2 regions of the Phytobacter diazotrophicus genome follow, and region 1 is predicted to be linked to the other one. Evidence: riboswitches for the same ligand, from Rfam matches in the RefSeq annotation. Region 1 holds a riboswitch; the other holds the start of a gene.
What was found. A riboswitch is a leader RNA that binds a small molecule or an ion and turns the genes downstream of it on or off. The one in region 1 is predicted to bind cobalamin.
Positions count from the first base shown of each region.

Region 1 (7,444 bases):
CGGCACGGCGGAAGGCACACCCACACAGCTTACCGAGCCGTTTTGCAGACCCTGAACACCGGCAGCTTTGGTGATGTAAATGCAGCGTGCTTCCAGATACAGCATGGATTTACCTTCGGCATAACCCATCTGAACTTCTGACCCGGAGCCGGAGGTGAAGCGCATTTTCAGGCCACGCGAGGCGTAGGAAGATGCCAGGAAACCTTTTGACCACGGAGTATCATCGCCGTCGGTAAACACAGGCTCAGTACCATAAACGGAGATGGTTTCCGCATAGCAGGTGTGGCCGAGCATCCCCAGTTTCAGTTCGGTTGCTTCTTCCAGTGAGCATTGGGTCAATACGCCAGGGCGACCAACCTGCGAACCGACCAACAGTGCGATGGCATTGAAGGGGGCATAACGGGCGACCGCGACGGTGGTTTCCTGTTCGTCGAATCCACGGAACGCACCTTCGGCGGCATCGGCGGCAATTTGCACCGGGTTGTCTTTAACGTTAGTGACGTGCGCCTGCTGTGATGGGGTACGACGTGCGCGCATTTTCTGCATCGACATCATCATTTCCACCACGTTCATGTGCGACACCACTTCGACGATTTTTGCCGGCGTCATTGCGGTGGTGAGCGGCACAATGTCGCTGCGCTTAACGTTAGGATCGCAGAGCATGTTGGCGAGCTTGACAGAGTCCATCGCCATCACTTCTTCCGCGCGATTCAGGTTGATACCGTAGCGGGCAATAAAGTGGTCAATCAGGTCAAATTTACTGGCGGGTTTACCGTCCAGTTCAGTAACCACGCCGTCGACAATGCGAATAGAGGGTTTGGGATCGTTCGGGCTTTCCATTGCGATAAAGCCTTCTTCAATCCACTCCTTCACAAAGCCGTCCTGGTTAACAGGGCGTTTCGCCAGCGCTTCAAATCGTTTCGATCTCATGAAACAGCCTCTCTGTTATCAGATGTAGGACGGACGGTCGTTTTTCGGCTCAGAGCCCATTGTGCCCAGTACGGTTTTGCCGATTTCACGGGCAGAAATGACGGCCTGACGTACAGCGCCGGAGTCGCCGGAGATGACCAATATGGCTTCGTTGCTGTAGCTGGTGCCTTTTGCCGGGGAGCTATACGCCACCACTTCCACATTGGCAGATTTCAGTGCCGTATCGGCCATTAACACGCCGACGGAGGCTGGAGCGCCAACAATCACGCCGCAGGCACGGCCAACCGGCGCGCCGAACGCTTTTTCCAGCGCGTAACTGGCGCGAGCGGTGTATTGCATTTCGATGTGGCCAGCTTCATTGGCATAAACATCGCCGAAGGTACGGTCGAGTTCTTTCAGCGCAACCTCGATGGCGCGTTTGACGTCAGAGACATCATTACCGCCGAACAGGATCAGTGAGCCGTGGCCCGCACCGCCTTTGGTATCACGCGGTAATTCGATGCTGATCACTTCGGTGTTGGTTGCTTTGACGGCTTCATCTGCCGCCATGATGTGCGGACCTGCGCCAGTACGTGCGCCGAGGATACCGATTGAGCGGTAGCGCTTTTCCAGCTTCATTGCATCAAGCAATGCGCTATCGACGTTCGCGATCACCAGACCAACGGTGTCGCCAATCGCCGTACCAACAAATTCCGTTAAACTGCAGCTTTTTTCTGCCATAGCCGTCTCTCGTTTGGGATGGGTTACAGTGGGGGAGGTCGCGGGTGTCGGTGAAGACACTTTGGCGATCACCTGAGCCATGATCTGTTCCACCAGGTCATTGCTACTCATTGGCTAATTCCCTTAGGTAAGATTTTTTCAACATCAGTGTGCGGACGCGGGATGACGTGTACGGCTTTCACTTCACCCACCTGAGCGGCTGCGGCACCACCTGCATCCGTTGCTGCTTTCACGGCGCCAACGTCGCCGCGAACAATGACTGTCACCAGGCCAGAACCTATTTTCTCGTAGCCCACTAACATGACATTGGCGGATTTCACCATTGCATCTGCGGCTTCAATTGCGGCCGTTAAGCCTTTGGTTTCCACCATTCCTAATGCTTCTTGTTGCATAAAGACCTCGATAAGGTTGTCCCGATTTTTGGACTATACAAATAAGCGAGGAAAAAGAATGGCTGTCTTTAAATTACATTCGGAACATCCTGGTTTAATTAAGTGAAATAATTGCTTTTATAATTATTATATATATGATTTTTAATGTTTTTTTATTGGCATTAACATGGCAAAATATTGCTATGTTAATTTCACATTTACATTTTTGATAGTGACTTTATAAAAACGATGTGATATTTGCACGGGCGAAATCATTCTGTGAGCAATGCTGTAAAACGACACACGAAAAATAACAATAATTTGTTATTTCAATAAGACGAATAATAGTGAGTGAATTAGGGCTCAGCCCCATATTCATTTAGTCTGAATGGCAAAATATTGTTATTGAGAGGCGATTTTTTTGGCGTTTTTACCCTGAGGTTGCCAACACTTTTCAATATCGCATTCCTATAGTGAGCGGCGTTGTACTCTGCTGCCAGCTTCAGGCGTGCTGGTGAGATCGTGACTCTACCTGGAAGGTGACACAAATGAATGATTCACTTAAGGCACAATGCATTGCCGAGTTTTTAGGCACAGGGCTGTTCTTGTTCTTCGGAATCGGCTGTCTGTGCGCCATGAAAGTTGCCGGGGCTACGCTGGGGCTATGGGAGATTTGCATTATCTGGGGGCTGGGCATTTCACTGGCCGTGTATCTGACCGCCGCAGTGTCTGGTGCGCACCTGAACCCAGCGGTTACCATCGCCTTGTGGCTGTTTGCCTGCTTCCCTGTACGTAAGGTGGTGCCGTACATTGTGGCGCAAGTTGCGGGTGCGTTCGGTGGGGCCGCGGTCGCCTATTTGCTCTATCACAGCGTGTTCATTGAATATGAAACCGCTCATCATATCGTTAAAGGCAGTGTGGAGAGCCTGCAACTGGCATCGTTATTCAGTACTTATCCGGCTGCCGCGCTGAGTATCTGGGAAGCGGGCCTGGTGGAAATTATCATTACCTCAATCTTGATGTGTATGATCATGGCGCTGACCGATGATGGCAATGGTGTACCACGTGGTCCTTTAGCACCGCTGTTGATCGGTGTGCTTGTGGCGGTGATTGGTGCGGCTACCGGGCCATTAACAGGATTTGCGATGAACCCGGCGCGTGATTTTGGTCCGAAATTGTTCACTTTCTTCGCGGGGTGGGGAAACATTGCGTTTACGGGGGGCCGCGATATTCCGTATTTCCTCGTACCGATTATTGCCCCCATTATTGGGGCTTGCGGAGGGGCAGCCTGCTACCGTTATTTGATTGGCAAAAACCTCCCTTGCAATGCCTGTAAGCTGGAAGAGAGCAAAAACTGACGCCTCTTCGAAATAGCGTCTTGAAATTGCTGTTCAGCAATTATTTATTTCGTGATCTGCTTTCACGAACGCACTAAATCGTCTCCCAGGGATGGGAGACTTTTGTTATCTTGAATTCAGCCTATGGTCATTCAGTGTTATTGATTGCCATTTAATATGAATGATGTGTAAACAATATAGGTTTGTTTATAACAATAAATTAAAATTAACTGAGAGGTTTTATCATGATTTCTGCGAGTGCACTAAACTCCGAACTCATTAATAAAATCGCCCAGGATTTTGCACAAGCCACCGGTCTGGCCGTTGTTGTCGTTAATATCCACGGCGAAGAAATTTCCGAGCTTTTCAACTTCACCCAATTTTGTCAGTTGATGCGTCAGAACCCGCAACACAGTGCACGGTGTCGTATGAGCGATCGTTGTGGCGGTTTCGAAGCCTCTAAATCCAACCAACCCTGCATCTACCGTTGCCATGCCGGACTTACCGACTTTTCTATTCCTTTGGTCATTGCCGGGCACCTGGTCGGGTTTGTACTGTGCGGGCAGGTACGTTTGCGGGAAGGCGATAGTGTTGAACTCATTAATATCCTTAATATTGACGATCGCTGGCAGGCGGATCAGAAACTGATGGATGAGTTTCTGAACGTACCTGAGATGGATTACTCGCGGGTCATTGCATCAGCCGATCTGCTTAAGCTGATAGTCGAAAATTGCCTTAAAAAACAGCTCAATTTCGTTGTCATCAAAGATCAGCAACAGGCTCAGGAGGCGGGGCGAACGAGTCGAAATCAGGGGCCGCATGACAGTAAGATGAAGAAGGCGTTGCGCTATATTGATGCCCATCTCTCTGATGAGTTGCGCCTGGAAGACGTGGCGGCGCATGTTTATCTTAGCCCGTACTATTTCAGTAAGCTGTTCAAAAAATATCAGGGAATTGGCTTTAATGCCTGGGTCAATCGCCAGCGTATGGCCAGCGCAAAAGAAATGCTGTGTCACAGTGACTGGAGTATCGCCAGCATCGCGCGCAATTTAGGGTTTTCTCAAACAAGTTATTTCTGCAAAGTATTTCGCCAGACATATCAGGTGACGCCACAAGTTTTTCGCCTGCAGAATAATGCAAACTATGACGGCGATTAAATTTCCGATAACAATATTTTGTTATTCCTAAAACCAATAAAATTGCCTGAAAGACCGTCAAAATAAGAGATTTGAGAAAAGGCCGGACAATAAATTGTTATAGCGCAACAAATTATTGCCCATGCAGGGATAAACTGAACCAGTTTTTATTTCCCTGATGCGATAGATTGCAGTCAGGAGCAAAATCACTTTTTCAGCAATATGCTGTATGAGTGAAACGAACAATGAAGCCAACAGGTTTGCCGCAAATTATCGCGGCTGGGAAGGGGGTGAGAATCCCCCGCAGCCCCCGCTGCTGTGATGCTGACGACCCCGTAATCACCACTGATCGCAAGATTGGGAAGGACGGGCGAGGACGACGCTAAGCCAGAAGACCGGCCTGATGGTTACTCTCAACAACTTCGGTGGGAAGTCGGTTGCTCAGACGCGTACAGTCATTGACTGGGACTACGCACAGCCTGACACAGCCTTTCCACCCTGAACGGGGCTTTAAGGTATGTCTGACGGGCGTCGCGCCTTTATCCTTGCCGGTACCGGAAGTGGCTGTGGTAAAACCACCGTCACCCTCGGCCTGCTGCGCGTTTTACAGCAGCGCGGTATGCGGGTACAGCCATTTAAAGTCGGCCCGGACTATCTCGATACCGCCTGGCATACCGCCGTAACGGGCGTGGAATCCCGCAATCTTGACAGCTTTATGCTGCCTGCCCCGACGCTGAATGCCTTGTTTAACCAGCAAATGCACGCCGCCGATATCGCCGTGATTGAAGGTGTCATGGGCCTTTATGATGGCTATGGCACTGACCCTGATTATTGCAGCAGCGCCGCACTGGCAAAACAGCTTGGCGTACCGGTCATCTTGCTGGTCGACGGAAAAGCGGTGTCGACCTCAATCGCCGCCACGGTGATGGGTTTTCAACATTTCGACCCGGCGCTCACTATTGCGGGTGTTATTGTTAACCGCGTCAACAGCGACAGCCATTACCAGTTGCTCAAACACGCTATCGAACACTATTGCGGCATTCCTGCACTGGGCTATGTGCCCGTGACTGCCGGAGTGGCATTGCCGGAGCGTCATCTGGGGCTGGTCACCGCACGTGAATCTGTCATTGATTCCCAATCCTGGCGTGATTTTGCCGGGCGCATCGCGCAAACGCTGGATATCGATAAGTTGATTTCTCTGAGCACGCTCCCGTCATTACCCGAGGGGCAATGGCCTGCTTTACCGGCGCGTGACGAAGGGGAGGGGATAACGCTCGCGCTGGCCGATGACGAGGCATTTAACTTTTATTACCCCGATAACATAGAACTGCTTCGCAATGCGGGTGTGAAGATAGTGCGCTTTAGTCCGCTGCACGACGCGGAATTGCCCGAATGCCAGATGCTCTGGCTCGGCGGCGGCTACCCGGAACTCTACGCCCGCGCCCTTTCTGCTAACAGGTCCATGCTTGATGCTATCCGTTCGGCGCACCGGCGTGGTGTGGCGATCTACGCCGAGTGTGGCGGCCTGATGTATCTCGGCTCTACGCTTCGCGATGCCGCAGGTGACATTCATTCTATGGTGGGGGTGATACCCGGTGGCAGCGAGATGGGAAAACGCCTGACCCGCTTTGGCTATTGTGAAGCCACCGCCAGCCAGCCCACGCTGCTTGCCGATGCAGGCGAGACGCTGCGCGGCCATGAATTCCACTACTCCGATTTTACTCCTGAGCAGGATGCGGTCATGCAGTGCCGAAAAACCCGCGATGGCAGGATGTTGTCCCAGTGGAAGGGTGGCTGGCAGGTGGGCAACACCTACGCCAGCTATTTGCACATCCATTTTGCGCAACGCCCGACCATGTTGAGCCGTTGGATTGCCGCTGCAAGGAGTGTCTTATGACGATCCTTGCCTGGTTTGCCGCATGGCTTCTTGACCGATGGTTGGGTGACCCTCCGCACTGGCCGCATCCGGTCCGCTGGATCGGCGCACTGATCACGCTGACACAGCGTGCCGTTCGCCGGGTTTGCCATTCCGATACCGCCTTGCGTATTGGTGGTGGGGTGATGTGGCTGGTGGTCGTGGGTGTGACCTGGAGTGTGGCATATGGCGTGCTGGCCTGCGCGCAAGCCATCCATCCGTGGCTCGGTTGGTGTGTGGAGGTGTGGATGATCTACACCCTGCTGGCGGCGCGTTGCCTGGCAGATGCGGCACGGGAAGTAGGGCATGCCTTGCGCCACGGCACGCTTGCCCAAAGCCGGGAGAAACTCTCCTGGATAGTCGGGCGCGACACCTCGCAGCTACAGCCACCGCAGATCACCCGCGCGGTCGTGGAAACCGTGGCAGAAAATACGGTGGATGGCGTTATTGCCCCGCTGTTCTTTTTATTGCTGGGCGGCGCGCCGCTGGCGATGGCCTACAAAGCGGTAAATACCCTCGATTCGATGGTGGGCTACAAACACGAAAAATATCGTGCTATTGGCATGGTGAGCGCGCGTCTGGATGACGTGGCTAACTTTATTCCGGCCCGCCTGAGCTGGCTACTGCTGAGCGTTGCCGCCTGGTTTTGCCGCCTGAACCCGGCACGGGCATTGCGTATCGGCTGGCGCGATCGCCGCAATCACAGCAGCCCCAACTGCGCCTGGCCGGAAGGCACCGTTGCAGGTGCGCTTGGCGTGCAGCTTGGCGGCCCAAATGACTACTTCGGCCAGCGCGTCGAAAAACCCTGGATTGGCGATGAGACTCGCGCCATCACCGTTGACGATATTACGCAAACCATACGCCTTATGTGGGTAGCCTCCACCCTGGCACTGGCCGTATTTGCGCTTACGCATGTTACGCTCGCAGGAGCAGCAATCTGATGAAAACAATGGATTATTTGCAGCAACCCCAGGCCATTGAAGACAAAAGTTTTGTCATTATTGGCGATATCATTCACGAAACGCGGCCTGATTA
Region 1 is NZ_CM125428.1:1,984,841-1,992,284, forward strand. It holds gene pduC (propanediol dehydratase large subunit PduC) at 1-930, opposite strand, end outside; gene pduB (propanediol utilization microcompartment protein PduB) at 949-1,761, opposite strand; gene pduA (propanediol utilization microcompartment protein PduA) at 1,758-2,042, opposite strand; gene pduF (propanediol diffusion facilitator PduF) at 2,570-3,379, shown strand; gene pocR (transcriptional regulator PocR) at 3,604-4,515, shown strand; cobalamin riboswitch at 4,734-4,912, shown strand; gene ACS0RQ_RS09630 (cobyrinic acid a,c-diamide synthase CobB) at 5,012-6,391, shown strand; gene cbiB (adenosylcobinamide-phosphate synthase CbiB) at 6,388-7,350, shown strand; gene ACS0RQ_RS09640 (cobalt-precorrin-8 methylmutase) at 7,359-7,444, shown strand, end outside.

Region 2 (7,444 bases), 2.2 Mb from region 1:
TGATGATGACCCTGAAAGGTCTGCCGCTGGCCTACAACAAAGATATGCAGGAAGACAAAGAAGGGCTGTTCGATGCGCTCGATACCTGGCTTGACTGTCTGCACATGGCGGCGCTGGTGCTGGATGGCATCCAGGTGAAACGTCCGCGTTGCCAGGAGGCGGCACAGCAGGGTTATGCGAACGCGACTGAGCTGGCAGATTATCTGGTTGCCAAAGGCGTGCCATTCCGTGAAGCGCACCATATTGTTGGTGAAGCGGTAGTCGAAGCTATCGGCCAGGGCAAACCGCTGGAAGAGCTGGCGCTGGCGGATTTGCAGAAATTTAGCGCGGTGATTGCCGATGATGTCTATCCGATTTTGTCGCTGCAATCTTGCCTGGACAAACGCGCCGCAAAAGGCGGCGTGTCACCGAAACAGGTCGCTCAGGCCATTGCGGATGCGAAAAACCGGTTGGTTTGATTTGTGCGGGCTGGTGCCCTCACCCCGCCCTCTCCCACAAGGAGAGGGAGCAAACACTAAAAATGGCAACTTCGGTTGCCATTTTGCTTTTATCCCGGGCTTTTTTACGCAAAAAAAAAGCGGACCACGGGGTCCGCAAATGTTCACGTTGGCTTTAGTTGTTCAGAGAGAACGCGCAGTGGTATCAAGGGTAATGTCTCCCGCTGCGTTTCTTGAGCTAATTATTGAACAGAATGCTTGATAGGGATAATCGTTCGTTGCTATTCTATCTATCGCCATGAACTATCGTGGCGACGGAGGATGAATAATGAATATTCGTGATCTTGAATATCTGGTGGCGTTAGCCGAACACCGCCATTTTCGCCGCGCAGCGGATTCCTGCCACGTCAGCCAGCCAACACTGAGCGGGCAAATTCGTAAACTGGAAGACGAGCTTGGCGTTATGCTGCTGGAGCGTACCAGCCGCAAAGTCTTGTTCACTCAGGCCGGTTTGCTGCTGGTGGATCAGGCACGTACCGTGCTGCGTGAGGTCAAAGTGCTCAAGGAGATGGCAAGCCAGCAGGGGGAGACGATGTCCGGCCCGCTGCATATTGGCTTAATCCCTACCGTTGGACCCTATCTGCTTCCGCATATTATCCCTATGCTGCACCAGACATTCCCGAAACTGGAAATGTATCTGCATGAGGCGCAGACGCATCAGCTTCTGGCGCAACTGGACAGCGGCAAGCTGGATTGTGCAATCCTGGCGTTGGTGAAAGAGAGTGAAGCCTTTATTGAGGTGCCGCTTTTCGACGAACCCATGATGCTGGCGATTTATCAGGACCATCCCTGGGCGAATCGCGACCGCGTCCCGATGTCCGATCTGGCGGGTGAAAAGCTGCTGATGCTGGAAGATGGACACTGCCTGCGCGATCAGGCGATGGGCTTCTGCTTTGAAGCGGGTGCAGATGAAGACACTCACTTCCGGGCGACCAGTCTGGAGACACTGCGTAATATGGTGGCTGCGGGCAGCGGTATTACGTTGCTACCGGCGCTGGCGGTACCGCGTGAGCGTGTGCGGGATGGTGTGGTGTATCTGCCCTGTATTAAACCGGAGCCGCGCCGTACTATCGGTCTGGTCTATCGTCCGGGCTCACCGCTGCGTAGCCGCTATGAGCAGTTGGCAGAGGCCATCCGTGGTGCGATGGATGGCCATTTCGACAGTGCGTTAAAACAGGCGGTTTAAGCCATTTAGCGCAGCTACCCGATAGGCTTCCGCCATAGTCGGGTAGTTAAAGGTGGTATTAACAAAGTACTCGATCGTGTTACCGCCACCTTTCTGCTCCATAATCGCCTGGCCGATATGAATGATTTCGGCCGCGCGTTCCCCAAAGCAGTGAATCCCTAAAATCTCTTTGGTTTCGCGATGGAACAGGATTTTCAGCGTGCCAACGTTCATACCCACAATCTGCGCTCGCGCCAGATGCTTAAACTGTGCCCGGCCCACTTCATAAGGTACTTTCATTGCCGTTAGCTGCTGCTCGGTTTTGCCCACAGAGCTAATTTCCGGAATGGTGTAAATGCCGGTTGGAATGTCTTCAACCAGGTGCGCTGTCGCTTCACCTTTCACCATCGCCTGTGCGGCGATACGCCCCTGATCATACGCTGCTGAGGCAAGGCTTGGATAACCGATCACATCACCCACCGCATAAATATGCGGCAACGCTGTCTGGTACATACTGTTGACTTTCAACTGACCACGACCATCAGCATCCAGGCCAATATTTTCCAGTTGTAAACTGTCGGTGTTACCGGTGCGTCCGTTCGCATAGAGCAGGCAGTCTGCTTTCACTTTCTTGCCAGATTTCAGGTGCATAATCACACCATCATCCATTCCCTCGATCTGCTCGTACTCTTCGTTATGGCGGATAACGACGCCACTGTTCCAGAAGTGGTAGGAAAGGGAGTCCGACATTTCCTGATCGAGGAAAGCCAGCAGGCGATCGCGGGTATTGATCAGATCGACTTTTACATTCATTCCCCGGAAGATCGAGGCATATTCGCAGCCGATCACCCCCGCACCGTAGATAATTACGTGACGAGGTTCATGGTGCATATTCAGAATCGAGTCGCTGTCGTAAATGCGCGGATGAGAGAAGTTCACATCGGCCGGGCGATAGGGGCGGGAGCCACAGGCTATCACGAACTTCTCGGCGGTGAGGGTTTCTACTGAGCCGTCCGGACACTCCAGCGAAACTGTGTGTGGGTCAATAAAATGAGCGTTACCCTGCAAAATCTCGCAGCGATTACGCTCATAAAAGCCTTGCCGCATCTGCGTTTGTTGGTTAATCACGCTATCCGCATGGTTGAGAATATCGGCGAAAGAGGAACGAAGAAGGCGGGTGTGGTCGCTATATAAAGGGTTTTGGTTAAATTCGATAATACGGCTGACCGCGTGGCGAAGGGCTTTCGAGGGGATGGTTCCCCAGTGGGTACATCCTCCGCCCACGTTGTGATAGCGCTCAATCACCGCTATCCGGGCACCTTGTTTAACCAGCCCCATAGCAGCGCCTTCGCCGCCGGGACCGGAGCCTATAACTATTGCGTCGTAATCGTAGGAATGTGGCATGGGAGGGCTTACCTGTTCTTATACATAAAAACAACATAATAGTAACATCGTTAGCGGCATAACCCAATTATCGTTGTGCTTTTTTCATGCAGCAAAGCAGAAAGAGCTCGTAAACAATCATTCACAATCCAGTACAATCCGATTAGTTTTATTCTCTGGTATAGTGCCAGCAGGTCTGCGGAGGGATTCAAGCATCGTGATGGGCGTTAGAGCGCAACAAAAAGAAAAAACCCGGCGTTCGCTGGTGGAGGCGGCATTTAGCCAGCTTAGCGCTGAGCGTAGTTTTGCCAGCCTGAGTTTGCGCGAAGTTGCGCGTGAAGCGGGCATCGCCCCGACGTCCTTTTATCGCCATTTCCGCGATGTGGATGAGCTTGGCCTGACGATGGTCGATGAAAGCGGCTTAATGCTGCGCCAGTTAATGCGTCAGGCGCGCCAGCGTATCGCAAAAGGCGGCAGCGTTATTCGAACGTCCGTTTCGACCTTTATGGAATTTATCGGCAACAATCCGAACGCATTTCGTCTGCTGCTACGTGAACGTTCCGGCACCTCAGCGGCATTCCGCGCTGCGGTAGCACGTGAAATCCAGCACTTTATTGCGGAACTTGCCGATTATCTTGAACTCGAAAACCATATGCCGCGTGCGTTCACCGAAGCGCAGGCCGAGGCAATGGTCACTATTGTTTTCAGCGCGGGTGCCGAAGCACTGGATATCGGCGTTGAGCAACGCAGGCAATTAGAAGAGCGACTGGTATTGCAACTGAGGATGATCTCCAAAGGCGCGTATTACTGGTATCGCCGTGAACAAGAAAAAATGGCGCATCAAACCGACGAGTGAAGGATAAGTAATGAAACAATCTGTCCAGGATAAAGGTACATTGTTGCTGGCACTGATCGCTGGCTTATCGATTAACGGCGCATTTGCAGCGATTTTTAGCTCGATCGTGCCTTTCTCCGTTTTCCCGATTATCTCACTGGTGCTCACGGTGTATTGCCTGCATCAGCGTTATCAAAACCGAACCATGCCGGTCGGATTGCCGGGTCTGGCAGCGGCTTGCTTTATTCTGGGCGTGTTACTTTACAGCACCGTGGTACGAGCGGAATATCCGGCTATCGGCTCTAATTTCCTGCCTGCGGTATTGTCCGTGATCCTGGTTTTCTGGATTGGTTATCGTATGCGTAACCGTAAGTCGGAACTGTAATCCAAACAAATAAAGCGCATCCGGCCCTTGAGCTGATGCGCTTTTTTTTACTTCGCCGTGAGCAATACGCCGCACTCCATATGGTGCGTGTAAGGGAACTGATCGAACAGCGCAAGGCGTTCAACGCGGTGTGTCTGGCTCAGGGTTTCCAGGTTCTTACACAGCGTCTGCGGATTACAGGAGATATAAAGAATGCGCGGATAGGCCTGCACCATCTTTTCTGTCCCGGCATCCAGTCCGCTACGCGGCGGATCGACAAAAATCGTCTCGCACTGATAGCCTTTCAAATCGATACCCTGCAAGCGGTTGAAGTCACGCACACCGTTCATCGCCTGAGTAAACTCTTCTGCCGACATACGAATGATTTGCACGTTATCGATATGATTCGCTGCGATATTGTATTGCGCGGCCGCAACCGAAGGCTTGGCGATTTCTGTGGCCAGAACGCGGTCAAAATTACGTGCAAGTGCCAGTGAGAAATTGCCGTTCCCACAGTAGAGCTCCAGCAGATCTCCCGTTGAATCTTTCGTCGCGCCCAGCGCCCACTCCAGCATCTGAATATTCATCGCCGCGTTAGGTTGTGTGAAGCTGTTTTCAACCTGGCGATAAATCATCTCTTTCCCGGCGACCGGCAGACGTTCGTCGATATAATCCTGATCCAGCTCGATTTTAGTTTTGGTGGCGCGCCCGATAAGGTGCACATTCAGGTTTTTAGCACGTAAAGCATCACGCAGACGCGTAGCCTCTTCACGCCATTCGTCATCCAGCTTTTTGTGATACAGCAGGGAGACAACGGCCTGATTGCTCATGGTGGTCAGGTAATCAATCTGGAATAGCTTGTGGCGCAGCACCTTATTGCCGCGCAGGCCTTCCATCAGCTCTTTCATTAACTGATTAATCAGCTCGCTTGCCGCCGGGAAGCTATCGACACGGATTCGGCTTTTCGTCTGTTGATCAAAAATAATGTGGTAGAGATCGTCACCGTCGTGCCAGATACGGAATTCGGCACGCATGCGGTAATGGCTGACCGGTGAGCGGAACACCTCCGGAACGGGCGCGGAAAAAGGCGTCATCATGGCTTGCAGACGTACGACTTTCTCAGCCAACTGGGCTTCGTACTGTTCTGTTGGCAGGTGTTCGGGTGTCATTGTGTTTCCTGAATGATTAAGAATAACGCGGGGATTGTAGGGATTGCTCAGGGGATGTCCAGTCCTGATGTTTTTTCACTTCCCGGCATAGCAGTCTGGACATCTATATGTTTCTGAATGTAGCATCCTTGTTCCGGTCCTGTGAGTTAAAAGGGAATCCAGTGTAAATCTGGAGCTGACGCGCAGCGGTAAGGATGTGTGGGATGGTAGCGAAAGCAGACACTGCATATATATGTGGGAAGTCATCATCTTGTTGTACCTCCTAGCCCGAAGACCTGCCGGAATTACGTCGCATTTGGTGCCATCATCGCGAGCTATTGATGACACCTGCGGCATCCTTATTATTTTGTGGATGCTCTCACAATGATTAAAAAAGCTTCGCTGCTGACGGCGCTCTCCGTCACAGCTTTTTCCGGCTGGGCGCAGGATGGCAACCCGGACACTCTGGTGGTAACAGCAAACCGTTTTCAACAACCGGTGAATACCGTACTGGCACCCACCGATGTGGTGACGCGTGAAGATATTCAACGCTGGCAGTCAAAAGACCTTAACGATGTGATGCGTCGTCTGCCAGGGGTGGACATTGCCCAGTACGGTGGAATCGGGCAGAGCTCCTCTCTTTTTGTTCGCGGTACCGAAGCGCGTCATGTACTGGTGCTGATTGACGGTGTACCGATGGCGCGTGCCGGTATTGGCAATGCAATCGATATTGGTCAGATCCCGGTCTCGCTGGTACAACGTATTGAATATATCCGTGGGCCACGCTCTGCGGTTTATGGATCCGGTGCCATCGGTGGTGTGGTTAACATCATTACGATGAGTGAAGATGAGCGCGCGCAGATTAACGCAGGGATGGGGACCAACGGTTACCAGAACTATGACGGCGCGATAAATCAACGCTTTGGCGATACGATGGTCACTGCTGCTGGTGCGTATCAGACGACCAAAGGTTTTAACGTTCAGCCGGACTCAACCTACGCGGATGACAGCGATCGCGACGGTTATCGCAATAAACTGTTCTGGGGCGGTGTTCAGCATAAGTTTAACGATAGCGTCTCAGGTTTCTTCCGCGGCTATGGCTACAGCTCCAATACTGACTATGACCAGGGCAGTGGTGGTTACGCAGGTGGTGGCGATGAAAGCCAGAACTATACCCAATCATGGGATACCGGCCTCAATTATCATTCCGGCATCTACTCATCTCAGCTGATTGCCAATTATCAGCACCTTAAAAATTATAATTACAATGCGCAGGATGGTCGCTATGCAGCGAGCGCAAGCCTGGACAATATGGAACAGCGTTACATCCAATGGGGTAACAACGTCGAGGTGGGACATGGTTCCGTCAGTGGTGGCGTTGACTGGAAACAAGAGAAACTGCAATCCAGCGGCACATCCAGTACGGATATCTATAAGCGCGACACCACCGGGCTCTATTTGACCGGCCAGCAGCAAATCGACAAAGTAACCCTGGAAGCATCCGGGCGTGAAGACCATGACGAACAGTTCGGTTGGCATGGTACCTGGCAGACAGCAGCGGGTTGGGAGTTCGTTGATGATTACCGAGTGACGCTTTCTTATGGGACCGGATTCCTGGCGCCATCGCTTGGGCAGCAGTTTGGCGCGGAGCGGTTTGGCATTGCTTCCAACCCGAATCTGAAACCGGAAGAGTCGAAGCAATGGGAAGCAGGGCTTGAAGGCCTGACGGGACCGTTGGACTGGCGTCTGTCTACGTATCGCTATGAAATCAATAACCTGATTGATTACGATAATAGCGCTTATTACAACGTGAAATCGGCAACGATCAAAGGGCTGGAGTGGACCGGAAACGTAACGACAGGTCCTGTCGATCACCATTTGACGCTGCAATATATCGATCCGCGTGATGACGAAACCAATAAGGTGCTTGCTCGCCGTGCGAAGCAGCAGGTTAAGTACGAACTGACCGGGCAGATTTATGACCTTGGCTGGAATGTGGCGTATCAATATCTGGGGCAACGCTATGACAACGCCTATGACGCAACTACCTAT
Region 2 is NZ_CM125428.1:5,489,043-5,496,486, reverse strand. It holds gene argH (argininosuccinate lyase) at 1-458, shown strand, start outside; gene oxyR (DNA-binding transcriptional regulator OxyR) at 766-1,683, shown strand; gene sthA (Si-specific NAD(P)(+) transhydrogenase) at 1,666-3,066, opposite strand; gene fabR (HTH-type transcriptional repressor FabR) at 3,263-3,901, shown strand; gene ACS0RQ_RS26565 (YijD family membrane protein) at 3,912-4,265, shown strand; gene trmA (tRNA (uridine(54)-C5)-methyltransferase TrmA) at 4,313-5,413, opposite strand; cobalamin riboswitch at 5,531-5,710, shown strand; gene btuB (TonB-dependent vitamin B12 receptor BtuB) at 5,777-7,444, shown strand, end outside.
Region 2: it holds a riboswitch for cobalamin, as region 1 does, so the genes downstream of both, btuB (TonB-dependent vitamin B12 receptor BtuB) here and ACS0RQ_RS09630 (cobyrinic acid a,c-diamide synthase CobB) in region 1, are expected to answer to the same signal.